Linked DNA regions of Hyalangium ruber. The protein of the gene in region 1 interacts with the protein of each later gene in a pairwise test. Links are inferred from orthologs where the notes say so. Each region holds a gene or a part of one and is shown on either strand. Other genes may lie near its edges.

Region 1 (7,782 bases):
CGTGCGTCTCCTTGAGGAAGCGCTCCAGCTCCTCCACGTAGCCCAGCGCGCTCTGGGGCGGCGTGTCGCGCCCGTCCAGGAAGGCGTGGATGTAGACCTGGGGCAGGCCCCGCTCGCGCGCCGCCTTGAGCAGCGCGTACAGGTGTTCCATCGAGGAGTGGACCCCGCCCGGAGAGACGAGCCCCAGCAGGTGGAAGGCCTTGCCCTCGGACTTGGCCTTGTCCATGGCGGCGCGGATGACGGGGTTGCTGCCCAGCTCCCCCGAGGCGGCGGCCCGGTTGATGCGCACCAGGTCCTGGTAGACGATCCGGCCGGCGCCGATGTTGGTGTGGCCGACCTCCGAGTTGCCCATCTGCCCTTCGGGCAGGCCCACCGCGAGGCCGGCGGTCTGTAGCTCGGTGAAGGGGTAGCCGTGCGAGATGCGTTCGAGCTGAGGGGTTCCGGCCAGGAGGATCGCGTTGTCCTCGCGCTCCTTGCGGATGCCCCATCCATCCAGGATGCAGAGCAGGACCTTGTGCGCTGGTTTCATGGGAGGCAAACCTAACCACCCTGGCGCGTGCTGGGGGCGAAAAGTGCATGCTCCTCAGCCGGGCAGTCGTTCTCCGAACGGCGAAAGTTCCAAGCCCCTCTCGGCGCCGGGGCTAGAGTCCGCCCCCCATGCCTCGCCTCCACCGCGTTGTCCTCGCCCTGGCCCTCGCCGGGTTGCTTCCTCACTGTGCGACGTCCTCGGGAGCCGAGGGCTCGCCAGCACCCTCAGGTGACGCGGTGGGCCTGCGCTTCGCATGGCCGGCGGGTTTCACGGCGCAGGTGACTTCCACCACCGTGGAGGCCCAGGGCACCCAGCCCCCGGAGCGCAAGGAGCGACGGTTCCAGCTCCGGATGGAGGGGATGGGGGAGGAGCGAAAGGTCGTCACCGTGCCTGTTCCCGGTGAGGCGAGCACCTCAGCCACACCCGCCCAGCCGATGCTGACGCCCACCATGGTGGTGGGGGACTCGGGAGAGTTCAAGCGTGTCGAGGGCGTGGATCAGGCGCTGGGGGAGATGTTCAAGGACGCCGAGAGCCAGGGCGTTCCTCCCGAGCAACAGAAGGAGCTGCGGGGGCTGGTGGGCGGCGCGCTGGAGCAGGCCTCTCGGGACCGGTGGGACGAGCTGGTGGGCAAGTGGAACGGGCTCGCGCTCGAGCCGGGGAAGCCTGTCGAGCGCAAGGGGCGGATGACGGTGCCCTTCTTCGGCAACAGCCTGGACACCGTGGAGCGCCTGACGCTGAAGGAGCGCGTCCCCTGCGCCGAGGGCGAGTCGGAGAAGCGCTGCGTGCTGCTGACGCTGGAGGCCTCCCTGGATCCGGAGGGCACCCAGCGGGGAGGGCTCGAGCTGGTGAAGCGGATGAAGGCCTTCATGAAGGCCAACGCGGGCCTGCCGGAATCCGCGCTGCCAGAGATGACGGTGGAGCGGATGCAGCTCAACGGCATCTTCGAGCTCGTCACCGAGCCGGACACGCTGGTGCCGCACCGCCTCCGCCACCAGGGGCAGTCCCTCGTCGTGCTGAAGAGCGAGGAGGAGGGGACGCAGGACTTCCGGCTCCAGGGCGAGCGCATCGAGGTCTTCACTCCCGGCGCTCGCTGAGTCCCCCGTCGACTCCGTTACGAGCGCGCGTGGGCGCGTGTCTTGTACGTGAGCACGGGGGCCAGCGTGGCCACCACCCGGACGAGGCCCGCCTCCACCAGGTCCGTCACCACGCGGTCGATGGGCTTGTACGCGGGCGGCGCCTCCTCGAAGAGCAGGTCGCGGTCCTCGCAGATGACGTGACTCTTGAAGGAGGTGCGGGTGAGGGACTCGGCGCTGAAGCGCTCGCGCATCCGCTCACGCGCGTTGGTGCGGTTCCACTTGCGGCCGGCGCCGTGCGCCAGGCTGTACGCGCTCGCGGAGCCATCTCCCACCGGAAGCACCAGGTAGCTCAGCGAGCCGCGGCTGCCGGGAATCACCACCGGTCCCTGGTCCCAGGGCGCCGCGCCCTTGCGGTGCAGCCAGCAGGCACAGCCCTCCAGCTTCAACGGGGTGACGCTGTTGTGGCACACATCCAAGACGCGCCGGCCAGTGGCGCCAATCCCATCCAACATCCGCCGGGCCACCAGCGCGCGATTCGCTCGGCCCCATTCCACCGCGTGGTCATGCCGCGTCAGGTACTTCCGCGCATCCGCCGAGTCCTGCGCCAGCCCTCCCGCACCGTGCCGGTCCACATGGGCTCTCAGCGTCGCCTCGCCCAGGCCGCGTGAGCCGGAATGCACCAGCAGCAGCAACCGCTCCCCCTTCAGCCCCAGCGCATCGAACGTCTTCCCGTCATGCACCGCGTCCACCCGCTGTATCTCCGCGAAGTGGTTGCCCCCGCCCACCGTGCCCAGCGCCATCTCGAATCCCGAGGCCTTCACCCCGTGCTCGGCCAGGAAGCCATCCGTGTCCCCGTCCCACGGCCCCTCCAGGTCCAGCCTCGCTGCCCACCGCTCTGCTTTCGCCTTGCGCGCCAGCAGATCCACGTCCCACAGCCCCATCCCACAGCCGATGTCATTGCCCACCAGGTACGGATAGAGCAGACCCTCGGAGGCAAACGCGGCGCCCACCGGTGCTCCCTTGCCTGGGTGGAGGTCTGGCAAGCCCACCGCCAGGCGCATTCCGGGAGATCGCGCCACGGCTTCGAGCTGTCGGACGGCTTCGCCTTCGACCCACGATTGCGAGGAGGCGATGATGCGGACTTGGGCACTCGGGGGAGTCGAAGTGGGCGCGGTCATCATGACGCGCCCGACGCTCCGGTTTCGCGCGGCCTGACGGGGCCACCCCGCGCGTCACTTGTGGTACGGCTCACCTTTGAGGAGGGTGAACGCCCGGTAGATCTGTTCGATGAGCACCAGCCGGGCCATCCGGTGCGGCAGCGTCATCCGCGACAGGGAGAGCGTGAGGTGCGCGGCCTGGCGCACCGTGTCGTCCAGCCCCTCGTCCCCGCCGATGACGAAGTACAGGTCCTTGGCGCCATCCTGCGCCTTGGCCACGTAGCGGCTGAGCTCCACCGAGTCGAGCTGCTTGCCGCGCTCGTCCATCGCCACCAGCCAGTCCTGGGGCTTGCGGCGGCTCAGGATGGCCTCGGCCTCGGCCGCCTTCGCATCTCCCGGCTTGAGCTTCTTGCCGCTCGCCTCCGGCAATTCCACCAGCTCGAAGCGGGTGTAGTGGGCAAGGCGCGAGGCGTACTCGCGCACCCCGGGCTCGAACAGGCCCGAGCGGTCCTTGCCCACCGACAGCAGCCTTACCTTCAGGCGAGCTTCTCCCGAGGCGCGTCCGCCCAGAGGCCCTCGAGGTCATAGAAGGCGCGCGTCTCGGCGAGGAACAGGTGCGCCACCACCTCGCCGTAGTCGAGCAGCACCCACTGGCCCGTCTCCCAGCCCTCGGTGCCCGTGGGGTGCAGCGCGTCCTCTTCCTTCACCTTGGTGCGGACGCTCTCCGCCATGGCGCTCACCTGGCGGTCGCTCTCGCCCGAGGCCAGGACGATGTAGTCGGCGTACGAGGCCATGCCGCGCACGTCCAGCACCAGCACCTCGGTGGCCTTCTTGTCGAGCAGCAGCCGGGCCACCTTGTGCGCCAGCGCCTTGGCCTGAGGGTTCTCGGCGGGAGCCTCGACCTCGGGTGCCGCCTTGAGGAGCGCCTTCTTCCTGCGCGGTGGCTTCAGGGGGCTGGTCTTCTTGCGCGCCGCCGGCTTCTTCGCCGCCGGGGCCTTGCGCGCGCCCGTCGCCTTCTTCGCGCCACTCTTCGCCTTGGGCGAACTCGTCTTCTTCTTCTTCAGTGCCATGTGTGGAGCGCCACCCTAGCGCACCTGCCCCTTGCCGTGGACGACGTACTTTTGACTCGTCAATTCTCTCAGCCCCATCGGTCCAAAGGCGTGCAATCGGCTGGTGGAGATTCCAATCTCCGCTCCCAGTCCTAGCTCGCCCCCGTCATTGAAGCGCGTGGAGGCGTTCCACATCACCCCGCTGGCCGTCACCTCCCGGGTGAAGCGCCCCGCCACCCCCTCGTCCTCGGTGACGATGGCCTCGGTGTGCTCGCTGCCATAGCGGGCGATGTGTCCCAGCGCCGCGTCCAGGTCCTTCACCACCCGCACCGCGAGGATGAGGTCCAGGAACTCGTGCCCGTAGTCCCCTTCGGTGGCCGGCGTCACCGGCACTCCGGCGCGGGTGAGCACCGCCACCGTGGTGGGGCAGCCGCGCAATTCCACCTTCTTGTCCACCAGGGCACGTCCCACCTCGGGCAGGAACTGCTCGGCCACCCCGCGGTCCACCAGCAGGCACTCGGCCGCGTTGCACACGCCGGGGCGGCTCGCCTTCGCGTTGACGGTGATGCGCGTGGCCATGTCCAGGTCCGCCGCCTCATGCACGTAGACGTGGCAGACGCCCTGGTAGTGCTTCACCACGGGGATGCGGGCGTTCTCCGCCACGAAGCGGATGAGCCCCTCGCCGCCCCGGGGGATGCACAGGTCGATGAGGCCCTCCAGCTTCAGCAACTCCAGCAGGGACTCGCGCTCGCCCGCCGGCACCACCTGGACGCTGTGCGCCGGCAGCCCCGCCTCCTGGAGCCCCGCCGAGAGCGCCTCGGCGATGGCCTGGTTGGAGCGCGCCGACTCGCTGCCGCCGCGCAGCAGCACCGCGTTGCCGCTCTTGAGGCACAGCGCCGCCGCGTCGCTCGTCACGTTGGGCCGCGACTCGTAGATCATCAGCACCACGCCCAGCGGCAGCCGCACCTTGGCCACCTTCAGCCCGTTGGGGCGCTTCCACGTCTCCGTCACCTCGCCCACCGGGTCCTTCAGGTCCGCCACGGCTTCCACGGCGCGGGCCATGGACTCCAGGCGGCCCGTGTCCAGCAGGAGCCGGTCCAGGAAGGCCGCGTTCTTGCCCGCCGTGCGCGCGGCGGCCACGTCCTCGGCGTTGGCGGCGAGCAGGGTGGGGGCGGCCTTGCGCAGGTGGCGGGCCATGGCGCGCAGGGCGGCGTCCTTCTGTTCGGTAGAGGCGATGGCGAGCGCCCGAGAGGCCTCCCGAGCGGCCTGGGCGAGGGCCCGCACGTCTTCCTTGGCAACCGTCATGACTCTCCTCTATCAGAGGCGCATGAGCGATGCCCGGTTGGAGCAGTTCAAGCAGATGGCGGCCGAGTTCCCTGACTCGCCCATGGCCCACTTCTCCCTCGGCAAGCTGCTGCTGGAGCGCCGGGAGTATGCCGAGGCGGTGAAGAGCCTCGAGGCGGCCACCCGGTTGGACCCCCAGTACGCGGCGGCCCTCGTCTCCCTGGGCGACGCCTACGCCGGGGCAGGGCAGAACCCGCAGGCCCGCGAGGTGCTCACCCGGGCGCGGGAGGTGGCGCTGGCCCAGAGCCACCCCAGCCTCGCCGAGGAGATCGACGAGCGGCTCTCGGACCTGTCGTAGCGGGCCTACCGCGCCGGAGCTGGCTGCGGCAGGAGGTCCTTCGCCTCGCCCCGGAGCACGTCGGCCCGGTGCCGGATGTAGACGTCCGGGTGGGACGCGGCGCGGTGGAGCACATCGCCCAGCCGGGCCTGCAGCCCTGCGTCCATGGCGCGCCAGTCGATCAGCGCCAGCTTCGACAGGGCGTTGCGCTGCACGTCCAGGTCGGACTCGCGGATGAACGCGTCCAGCAGCCAGCGCGCCGTCTCCTTCACGGAGGCCGCGTCCGGCGGCGGGCACCAATAGAGGGCACGCATGGCGCCGGACTTCTCCGCGTCCACGCCCTGGCGCATGTACCAGAGCAGCCGCTCGTGGACGGCCGACTGGCCCACCCCGTGGACAGCCGCTTCCACGAAGTGGCGGTTGCGGCTTGGGTCCTGCTCGTAGATGGCCGCGCACACCAGCGGCTCCAGCAGTGCTTGGGGCAGTGACTCCGTCATCCGCACCAGGCGCACGACGAACCACTTCTTCCGCTCGTCATAGAGCGCGGTGCCCAGCCACTTGAGGTCCTCGGCGGACGCGTGGAGGTAGTGGACCGCCATGGCTGACAGGCGCGCGGCCTCCTCCACCGCTTCGGCCGAAGCCGGGGGCGGCTCTTTCTCGCCGGGGTAGGGGTAGACCGTGTGGAAGCGGCTCAGGCGCAGGAAGCTCTGGCTCCGCGTCTCCCAGTCCCGGGTGTCCGGGTGGCTGCGGGCGATGGCCTCCAGCACGGCGGCGCGCAGGGGCAGGCGCCCGATGCCCAGCATCTCCAGGGCCAGCTCTCCGTGCCCCGGGGTGTCCAGCGGATCCACGGACTCGGAGGCCACCTCCGGTCGGTCCGGCCGGAGCGTCAGCAGCAGCGCGCCCGAGGTCTGCAGGCCCAGCAGGTTGCCCTCGTCCTGGACGTGCAGGGTGGCGGAGACGGTGGGGCCGGACAGCTCCATCACGTTCCGCAGCAGCGGCTCGGGAGCGAGGGCCAGCTCCTCGAGGGCCGACTCCACCCGGGCTGGCTCGAGCCCGAGCGCGGCGCAGGCCGTGCCCGCGTGGCCCGTGTCCCGCACCAGGGCGCGCAGCAGATCTCCCGTTGTCAGCACGGGGCTTCGTGACAGCTGCGCGGCGCGGGCGAGGTTGTCTCCCACCTCGCGACCCAGTCCCTGCTCGCGTGCATAGGCCGACCAGTCCACCGCGATTCCTCCCTTGTCGAAGACCGGGGCTGCCCCCCAACTCGGCCCATGCTCGCACATCCCGGCCCGAATGCCTCGAACGCAGCCCTGCCCGAAAGGACGAGGCGGGGCGCGGGCCTCCTTCCGTTCCCCGCGCGACTCAGCGCACAGAAAATCCCCAATAGCTCCAGGCAGTTGGAGCTGAGTCCGGCCACCGATGCAGCCAGATTTACAGCCTATTGCCAGGGGACAGTCAGTCGCAGCTCTCGCTTGAGGAGACGGTGTCGAGGGGACAAGCTCGCGCGCCGTCCACCCTTCCCGGCAGGTTCCTCACGATGAAGCTCTACTTCAATCCCCAGAGTCGTGCGACCATCACCAAGTGGATGTTGGATGAGTGCGGTGCTCCGTACGAGCTCGTGCCCATCAGCCTCGAGAAGCGCGAGCACAAGACACCCGAGTTCTTGAAGATCAACCCCGCAGGCAAGCTGCCCGCGCTGGTGGATGGAGATGCCAAGCTCTTCGAGAACACGGCGATCTGTCTGTACCTGGCGGACAAGTTCCCCGAGGCCAAGCTGGCACCCCGGATCGGCGACCCTCAGCGCGGGCGCTACCTGTCGCTGATGGTGTACTCGACCTCGCAGCTCGAGCCGGCCATGGGGGACAGCTTGATGAAGCTCGAGACGCCTCCTCAGCGAGGGTGGACCGACTTCAAGACGGCCCTCGACGTCGTCGAAGGCGAGCTGGGCGCGGGTCCCTTCCTGTTCGGCGACTGGTTCACCGCGGCGGATGTGATGATCGGCTCGATGTTCATCTGGGCACGTCGGTTTGGTGGCACGCCGGATCGGCCCAAGCTGGAGGCCTACGTGGATCGCCTCCTGGCGCGTCCGCACGGACTCAAGCTGGGGAAGTGAGCGCCTCAAACGCTTCTCGAATTCTCCCGGGCGATGAAGCGTGTCGTGCGAGAGCGCAACCTACGGCCAGGCAGTCAACCTGCCTGCCAGGGTTGTAATGGCCGCAGTAGCCCGGCACGGTCCAGCAGTTCGTGAACCCGAGCGGCCAGCGTCACATGCTCCGGGTTGGAAGCGGTGAACCGCTCGGGTGTGAGGATGACGAGGGTGCCCTTGTCCTCCACAGGCTCGATGCGCACGGGG
Region 2 (6,488 bases), on another replicon or contig:
GGAGGAGGCGGGGCAGGTGTCTCTGGGCCTCGGGCGAGAGACGGACGCGACAGGGATAGATGAGCAGCGACTTGTCGAACGCGGCGGAGGATTCGGCCCACCAGGTGGCGAGCTCGAAGCCGTCGGGGCGGAGGAACGTCTCGGCCAGGACTTCCGCCTGGCGGATCCGGCTGAGCCGGTACGTCTTGATGGCCTGTCGGTGCCGCGCCACGAGGTACCAGGTGCCCGCCTTGAGGACGAGGCCGAGCGGATCCACGCGCCGGCTGCCCGGCGGCTCCCCGTAGCGGAACTCCAGCCTTCGCGTCGCCCAGACCGCCTCGGCGGCGGCGGGCAGCGCCTTCAGCGGCTCGGGCCGGCTGAACCAGCCGGGCGCATCGAGCAGGAAGCGCTCGCGGATCCGCCCGGCCCGGCCGCGCAGCTCCGCTGGAAGGGTGGCATCCACCTTGGCCCTGGCGCTCACGGCGACCGTGGCCAGGCCCAGGTCCGTGACGGCCTGCGGAGCTCCGGACAGGAACAGGGCGCTCGCCTCATCGGCGGTCAGGCCATCGAGGCGCGTGCGCCAGCCCTCCATGAGACGGATTCCTCCCTGGGGGCCCGGCTCGGTCCACACCGGCACCCCAGCGGCCAGCAGCGCCGCCACATCGCGGTAGAGCGTACGGACCGAGACCTCCAGCTCGGTGGCGAGCTGCGCCGCCGTGGCATGGCCACGCCGCTGGAGGATGAGGAGGAGGGCAAGGAGCCGGCTGGACCGCATCGCCCTCCACCATGCCAGAAAGTCCCTGACAGGGGCTGTCAGGGATTCGCCGGGAGCCGGACAGTGGCGACGGCGCCGCCGCCCTCTCGGGAGGCGAGGTGGATGGTGCCGCCATGTCGGATGACGATCTCCCGACTCAGGTAGAGCCCCACGCCCAGCCCCTCCACGCGGCTGATGCTGATCAGGTTGCCTCGGCTGAAGCGACCGAAGAGCTCCTCGCTTCCCCCGGGCCCCAGTCCCACGCCGCGATCGCGCACCTCCAGCACCGCCGCGCCTTGCTCGCGCCGCAGCCGCACCTCCAGGGGACCGCCCTCGGGGCTGTAGCGGATGGCGTTGTCCATCAGGTTGTAGACGACCTGCTCCAGGCGCGTTCCGTCCCAGCAGCCCTCCACCGGCTCCAGCGCCAGCTCCAGCCGGTGCTCCGGGGCGGAGTTCGCGCGGGCCTCCGCCACCCGGCGCACCAGCGCGGACAGCTCCAGCGGCATCGGGGTGAGCGCCAGCTTGCCGCCGGCCAGCTCGGACACGTCCAGCATCTGGTTGATCTGCCGCGCCAGCCGATCCACCTGCCGGTCCAGCACCTCCATGCTCTCGGCGCGCACGCCATCCATGCGCAGCCGCTGCAGCCGGAGCTTGAGGGTGGCCAGGGGCGTCTTGAGCTCGTGGCTGGCGATGGAGAGGAAGGCGTCCTTCTCCTGGTTGGAGCGCTCCACCTCTTCCAGGTGTCGCACGAGCCGCTCGGCCATCTGGTCGAAGGCCGCGCCCAATTGCTCCAGCTCCATCGCGCCCGTGAGGTGGGGGCCGATGGAGGCGTGTACGTGGCGCTCACCCGAGGCCAATCGCCCCGCGGCCTGGGAGACGGCGGCCACGGGGCGGGACAGCAATCTCGCCAGCATCCGAGTGGCGGGGAAGGTGAGGACCAGCGCCAGCCCCAGCGTGGCCAGCAGCGCGCGGTAGGCGCTGACGACGCCCCGGTCCAGGTTGCTCAAGGGCTGCTCCACCACCATGCGCCAGCCCGGCTGGAGAAGGGGGGCCACGGCGATGTGGCGCCTGCCCTGCACCCGCTTCATCATGGCCGCCTTCGGCTCCAACTCGTAGGTGCCCGAGCCCCTTCCGGGGTGTGCTTCCAGGGCCACGCCCAGGGGCGTGCCCCGCAGCGATTCCACCTCCAGCGAGGGAGGAGCGGCGGTGTCGAAGGCCACCTGATCCGAGGGGTCCAGCAGCAACGCACGCTCCCCCGGCTCGAGCTGTTGCCGCGCCAGGGCTCGCATTCGGGCCAGGTCGAAGGCCAGCACCGTGTAACCCTCGAACGTGCCCCGGCGGAGCAGGGGAGAGACGGCCACCGCCACGGGCCCGCTCACCGCACCCCGGCCGGAGAAGAGGTTGCTCACCAGGGGTTGGTGCGTGCGGCGCACTTCTTGGAAGTACTCTCGATCGGAGAAGTTCCTGCCCGCGACGGGAAGTCCTTCCAGTCCCAAGGGGGGCCAGGAGGCCAGCACCTGGCCCTGGGCGTCCCCCACGGAGCCGGTGAACGCGGAGGGCGAGCGGCGCACCCAGTCCTTCACCAGCACCTCCATCTCTTCCGGGGAGGGCCGCGCGCCTTGCTGCTCCCAGCGCGCGCGGAGCACGTCCGCCAGCAGCTCGGTATCGGCGACCGTGGAGTTCAGCTCGGCCGACACCGTCTCGGACAGCAAGTGGGCGGTGAACATGCCCTGGGAGTCCATCCGCTGGCGCTCGGCGGCATAGCGCGCTCGGCCCTCGGAGACGCCCACCACCAGCAGCGGCAGCGCCAGCACGAGCACCAGCGCCGAGCCCACCGCCGAGGTGAGCGAGAAGGAGCGCAGCGACGCGGGCAGCAGTGGCCCGAGCCGGGCGCGCCCCGCCGGCGTCATCAGCGCCACCTGGGTCAGCAACGCGGGCAGCAGGCTGTTGAGGGCATATTTGAGGGCGATGCCGAGCGCGTTCTCCAGGGAGACGTCCAGGCCCAGCCAGTAGGTGAGGGCGACGGCGGGGATGCCCGCCAGCCAGAAGAGGGCATCGGCCTGCAGGGGCCAGTAGCGCCGGGTGAGCGCCCCCAGCACCGCCGCCTCCACCATGGTGGTGATCCAGCCCCAGGGATGGCCCCACAGCTCCAGGGTGAACGCCCCAGCGAGTCCAGCCGCCAGCGCCGCCGCCCAGGGCCCCAACAGCAGGGAGGCGGGGATGACGATGAAGAAGCCCAGCAAGATGTGCATGCCGGGCAGGACTTCCACCGGCAGCCGGTTGAGGCCGTAGCCCAACACGCCTACCGCTAGCGCTCCGGCGATCCGTGCGCGCCCGGTCATTGCCTGCGTCTCTAGCGTGGCGCGAGGGGCCCTCCAACCTCCTTTTCGGGAGAGTGTTGGCCGCCCTGCCTGGGCTGTTCGCAGACGGACGATGACGCGGAGGGCTAGGGGCGCCTAGATGGAGAAGTCCCCCACGAAGACGCGGGCCGAGCGCACGTCGGCGTGGACCGAGTCGCCCTCCACCACGCCGAGCTCCTCGAACTCGCCGCGAGGCACCTCGACGGCGACGGTGTCCCCGTTGGGCAGCTTGAGCAGCACCTTCACGTAGCCGCCCACGGACTTGAGCCGCTCCACCCGCACCGCCGCGTTGCCGTTGAGGCCGTTGCCCGCGGGCTTCTTCGCCAGCTTGATGTCGTGCGGCCGGACGAACGCCTGGACGGCCTGGCCCTCCCGCGCGCTCTGCGGCGCCGCGACGATGAGCGCGCCCATCTCGGCCCGGCCCTCGCGGACCTGGCCCTTGAGCATGCTGTTGCCGCCCACGAACGAGGCGACGAACGGCGTGGCCGGCCGGTCATAGATGTCCGCGGGTGCGCCCGCCTGGGCGACGCGCCCTTCGGACATGATGACGACGTGCTGGGAGATCTCCAGCGCCTCCTCCTGATCGTGCGTCACCAGCAGCGTGGTCACCCCCGTGAGGGTGTGGAGCTCGTGCAGCCACTCGCGCAGCTCCACGCGCACCCGCGTGTCCAGCGCGCCGAAGGGCTCGTCCAGCAGGAGCAGCCGGGGACGGATGGCCAGCGCCCGGGCGAACGCCACGCGCTGCCGCTGCCCGCCCGAGAGTTGCGCCGGGGTGCGCTGCCCCAGCTCCTCGAGCTGCACCAGGCGCAGCATCTCGTCGACGCGCGCCTCCACCTCGGCCTTAGACTGCCGGCGCACGCTCAGGCCGAAGGCGATGTTCTCCCGCACCGTCATGTGCCGGAAGAGGGCGTAGCTCTGGAACACCACGCCGATGCCACGCTGCTGCACCGGCAGCTCCGTGCAGTCGGTGCCATCGATGAGTACCCGCCCCGTGTCGGATGTCTCCAGCCCGGCGATGAGCCTCAGGATGGTGGACTTGCCGGCGCCCGAGGGGCCCAGCAGGGTGGTGATGGCGCCTGTGGGGGCCTCGAAGGAAACGTCCGCCACCGCGGGCGAGCCTCCGGCGGTGAAACGCTTGGTCAGCTTCTCGACGATGACGCTCATGATTCCTGCGCCCTCCACTCGACGTACTTCTTGATGGCCAGGGTGATGAGGGCCAGCACCGTCAGCAGTGAGGCGACGGCGAAGGCTCCGACGTAGTCGTATTCGTTGTAGAGGATCTCCGCGTGCAGCGGCAGCGTCGTGGTGACGCCGCGCACGTGCCCGGAGACCACCGACACGGCGCCGAACTCGCCCATCGCCCGCGCGTTGCAGAGGATGACGCCGTAGAGCACGCCCCACTTCACCTTGGGCAGGGTGATCTGCAGGAAGGTGCGCAGGCCGCTGGCGCCCAGCGTGAGAGCCGCCTGCTCCTCGTCGCTGCCTTGGGCCTGCATCACCGGCAGCACCTCACGGGCCACGAAAGGGAACGTGACGAAGAGCGTGGCCAGGACGATCCCCGGCACCGCGAAGATGATCTGCAAGTCCCGCTCGGCCAGCCACGGGCCCAGCCAGCCCTGGCGTCCGAAGAGCAGCACGAAGATGAGCCCCGCGATAACGGGCGAGACGCTGAAGGGCAGGTCGATGAGGGTGAGCAGCAGGCTCCGCCCCGGGAAGCGGAAGCGGGCGATGAGCCAGGCCGCCGCGAGGCCGAAGACGAGGTTGAGAGGTACGGCGATGGCGGCGGCGAGCAGCGTCAGGCGGATGGCGGCCCAGGCCTCGGGCTCCAGGAGCGCGTCGAGGTAGGGCCCCACGCCCTTGGCGAAGGCGTGGTTGAAGACGGCCACCAGCGGCACGACGAGGAACAGGCCCAGGAAGAGCAGGGCGGTGCCGATGAGCAGCCAGCGCACCAGCGGGGTGCTGGCGTGGGCGTGCTTGCGTCGGCGGAGCTGGAGCGAGGAGACGTGCATGGCGGCGTGCTATCCCGGCCGGGTTTCCAGCCGGCGATAGCTCCAGCGCTGGAGCAGGTTGATGGCGAGCAGCATCACGAACGAGGCGACGAGCATGACGATCGCGATGGCGGTGGCGCCCGCGTAGTCGTACTGCTCCAGCCGGGTGATGATGAGCAGCGGGGCGATCTCCGTGCGCATGGGCATGTTGCCGGAGATGAAGACGACCGAGCCGTACTCCCCGATGGCCCGCGCGAGCGCCAGGGCGAACCCGCTCAGCAGCGCGGGCAGGATGCTGGGGAAGATGACGCGGGTGAACGTCTGCCACGGGGTGGCACCCAGGGTGGCGGCGGCCTCCTCCACGTCCGCGTCGATGTCCTCCAGCACCGGTTGCACGGTGCGCACCACGAAGGGCAGTCCGATAAAGGTGAGCGCGACGGCCACGCCCAGGGAGCTGAAGGCCACCTTGATTCCAGCCGCCTCCAGATAGCGCCCATACCAGCCATTGCTGGAGTACAGGCTCGTCAGCGTGAGCCCCGCCACGGCGGTGGGCAGGGCGAAGGGCAGGTCCACCAGGGCGTCCACCAGGCCCTTGCCCGGGAAGCGGTAGCGCACCAGCACCCAGGCCACCAGGAGGCCGAAGACGGCATTGACCGACGCCGCCACGAAGGAGGCGCCGAAGGTGAGCCGGTACGCGGCGAGCGCGCGAGGCGCCGCCACCGTGGCCCAGAACTGCTCCCACGTCAGGGTGAACGTCTTGAGGAACAGCCCACAGAGCGGGATGAGGACGAGCAGGCCCAGGTAGAGCCAGGTCATCCCCAGCGACAGCCCGTAGCCCGGGAGGATGCGGCGTTGTGCGCGCCTGGCCATGGTGGGACTCCGGCTCACTTCGCGCTGGGCGTGTAGATGAGATCGAACACGCCGCTGTCATCGAAGTGCGTGCGCTGCGCCAGGCGCCAGCCGCCGAACACCTCATCGATGGTGAACAGGCGCACGGAGGGGAAGCGGCTCGCGTACTTCGCGGCCACGGCCGGAGAGCGCGGGCGGTAGTGGTGCTTGGCGGCGATCTCCTGGCCCGCCTCGCTGTAGAGGTACTGGAGATAGGCCTCGGCCACGGCGCGGCTACCCCGCTTGTCCACGTTCTTGTCCACCACGGTGACGGGCGGCTCGGCGAGGATGCTCTCGGACGGGACGATGATCTCGAAGCGGTCCTTTCCGACCTCCTCCGTCAGCAGGAACGCCTCGTTCTCCCAGGCGATGAGCACATCGCCCAGGCCGCGCTCGGCGAAGGTGGTGGTGGAGCCCCGGGCGCCCGAGTCCAGCACGGGCACGTTGCGGAACAGGCTCGTGACGAACTCGCGGGCCTTGCTCTCGTCACCGCCCGCCTTGTGCAGCGCGTAGCCCCAG

The links. Proteins that work in one complex are often made in the same cells at the same time.
Region 2: the proteins of SYV04_RS09875 (region 1) and SYV04_RS04835 interact in binary tests that used the Escherichia coli proteins (3 or more experiments, as listed by UniProt). The link is inferred for Hyalangium ruber from one-to-one orthologs.

The regions. Positions count from the first base shown.
Region 1 is NZ_JAXIVS010000003.1:228,031-235,812, reverse strand. The notes cover bases 2,983-5,968. They hold SYV04_RS09875 (glutamate-5-semialdehyde dehydrogenase), read right to left. Parts: upstream 5,117-5,968; coding sequence 3,848-5,116; downstream 2,983-3,847. Other genes in these bases: SYV04_RS09865 (hypothetical protein), read right to left, coding at 5,459-5,968; SYV04_RS09870 (tetratricopeptide repeat protein), read left to right, coding at 5,115-5,453; rsfS (ribosome silencing factor), read right to left, coding at 3,299-3,832; SYV04_RS09885 (23S rRNA (pseudouridine(1915)-N(3))-methyltransferase RlmH), read right to left, coding at 2,983-3,302. In the rest of the region: gpmI (2,3-bisphosphoglycerate-independent phosphoglycerate mutase), read right to left, coding at 1-529; SYV04_RS09895 (hypothetical protein), read left to right, coding at 658-1,623; SYV04_RS09890 (RNA ligase RtcB family protein), read right to left, coding at 1,641-2,786; more of SYV04_RS09885, read right to left, coding at 2,838-2,982; more of SYV04_RS09865, read right to left, coding at 5,969-6,652; SYV04_RS09860 (glutathione S-transferase family protein), read left to right, coding at 6,967-7,542; SYV04_RS09855 (immunity 52 family protein), read right to left, coding at 7,617-7,782. UniProt on the Escherichia coli protein: Catalyzes the NADPH-dependent reduction of L-glutamate 5-phosphate into L-glutamate 5-semialdehyde and phosphate. The product spontaneously undergoes cyclization to form 1-pyrroline-5-carboxylate.
Region 2 is NZ_JAXIVS010000001.1:1,192,250-1,198,737, reverse strand. What follows is about bases 2,224-5,196. They hold SYV04_RS04835 (sulfate/molybdate ABC transporter ATP-binding protein), read right to left. Parts: upstream 4,258-5,196; coding sequence 3,190-4,257; downstream 2,224-3,189. Other genes in these bases: cysT (sulfate ABC transporter permease subunit CysT), read right to left, coding at 5,112-5,196; cysW (sulfate ABC transporter permease subunit CysW), read right to left, coding at 4,254-5,102; SYV04_RS04840 (sensor histidine kinase), read right to left, coding at 2,224-3,075. Outside these bases: SYV04_RS04845 (helix-turn-helix transcriptional regulator), read right to left, coding at 1-754; more of SYV04_RS04840, read right to left, coding at 793-2,223; more of cysT, read right to left, coding at 5,197-5,951; SYV04_RS04820 (sulfate ABC transporter substrate-binding protein), read right to left, coding at 5,966-6,488. UniProt on the Escherichia coli protein: Part of the ABC transporter complex CysAWTP involved in sulfate/thiosulfate import. Responsible for energy coupling to the transport system.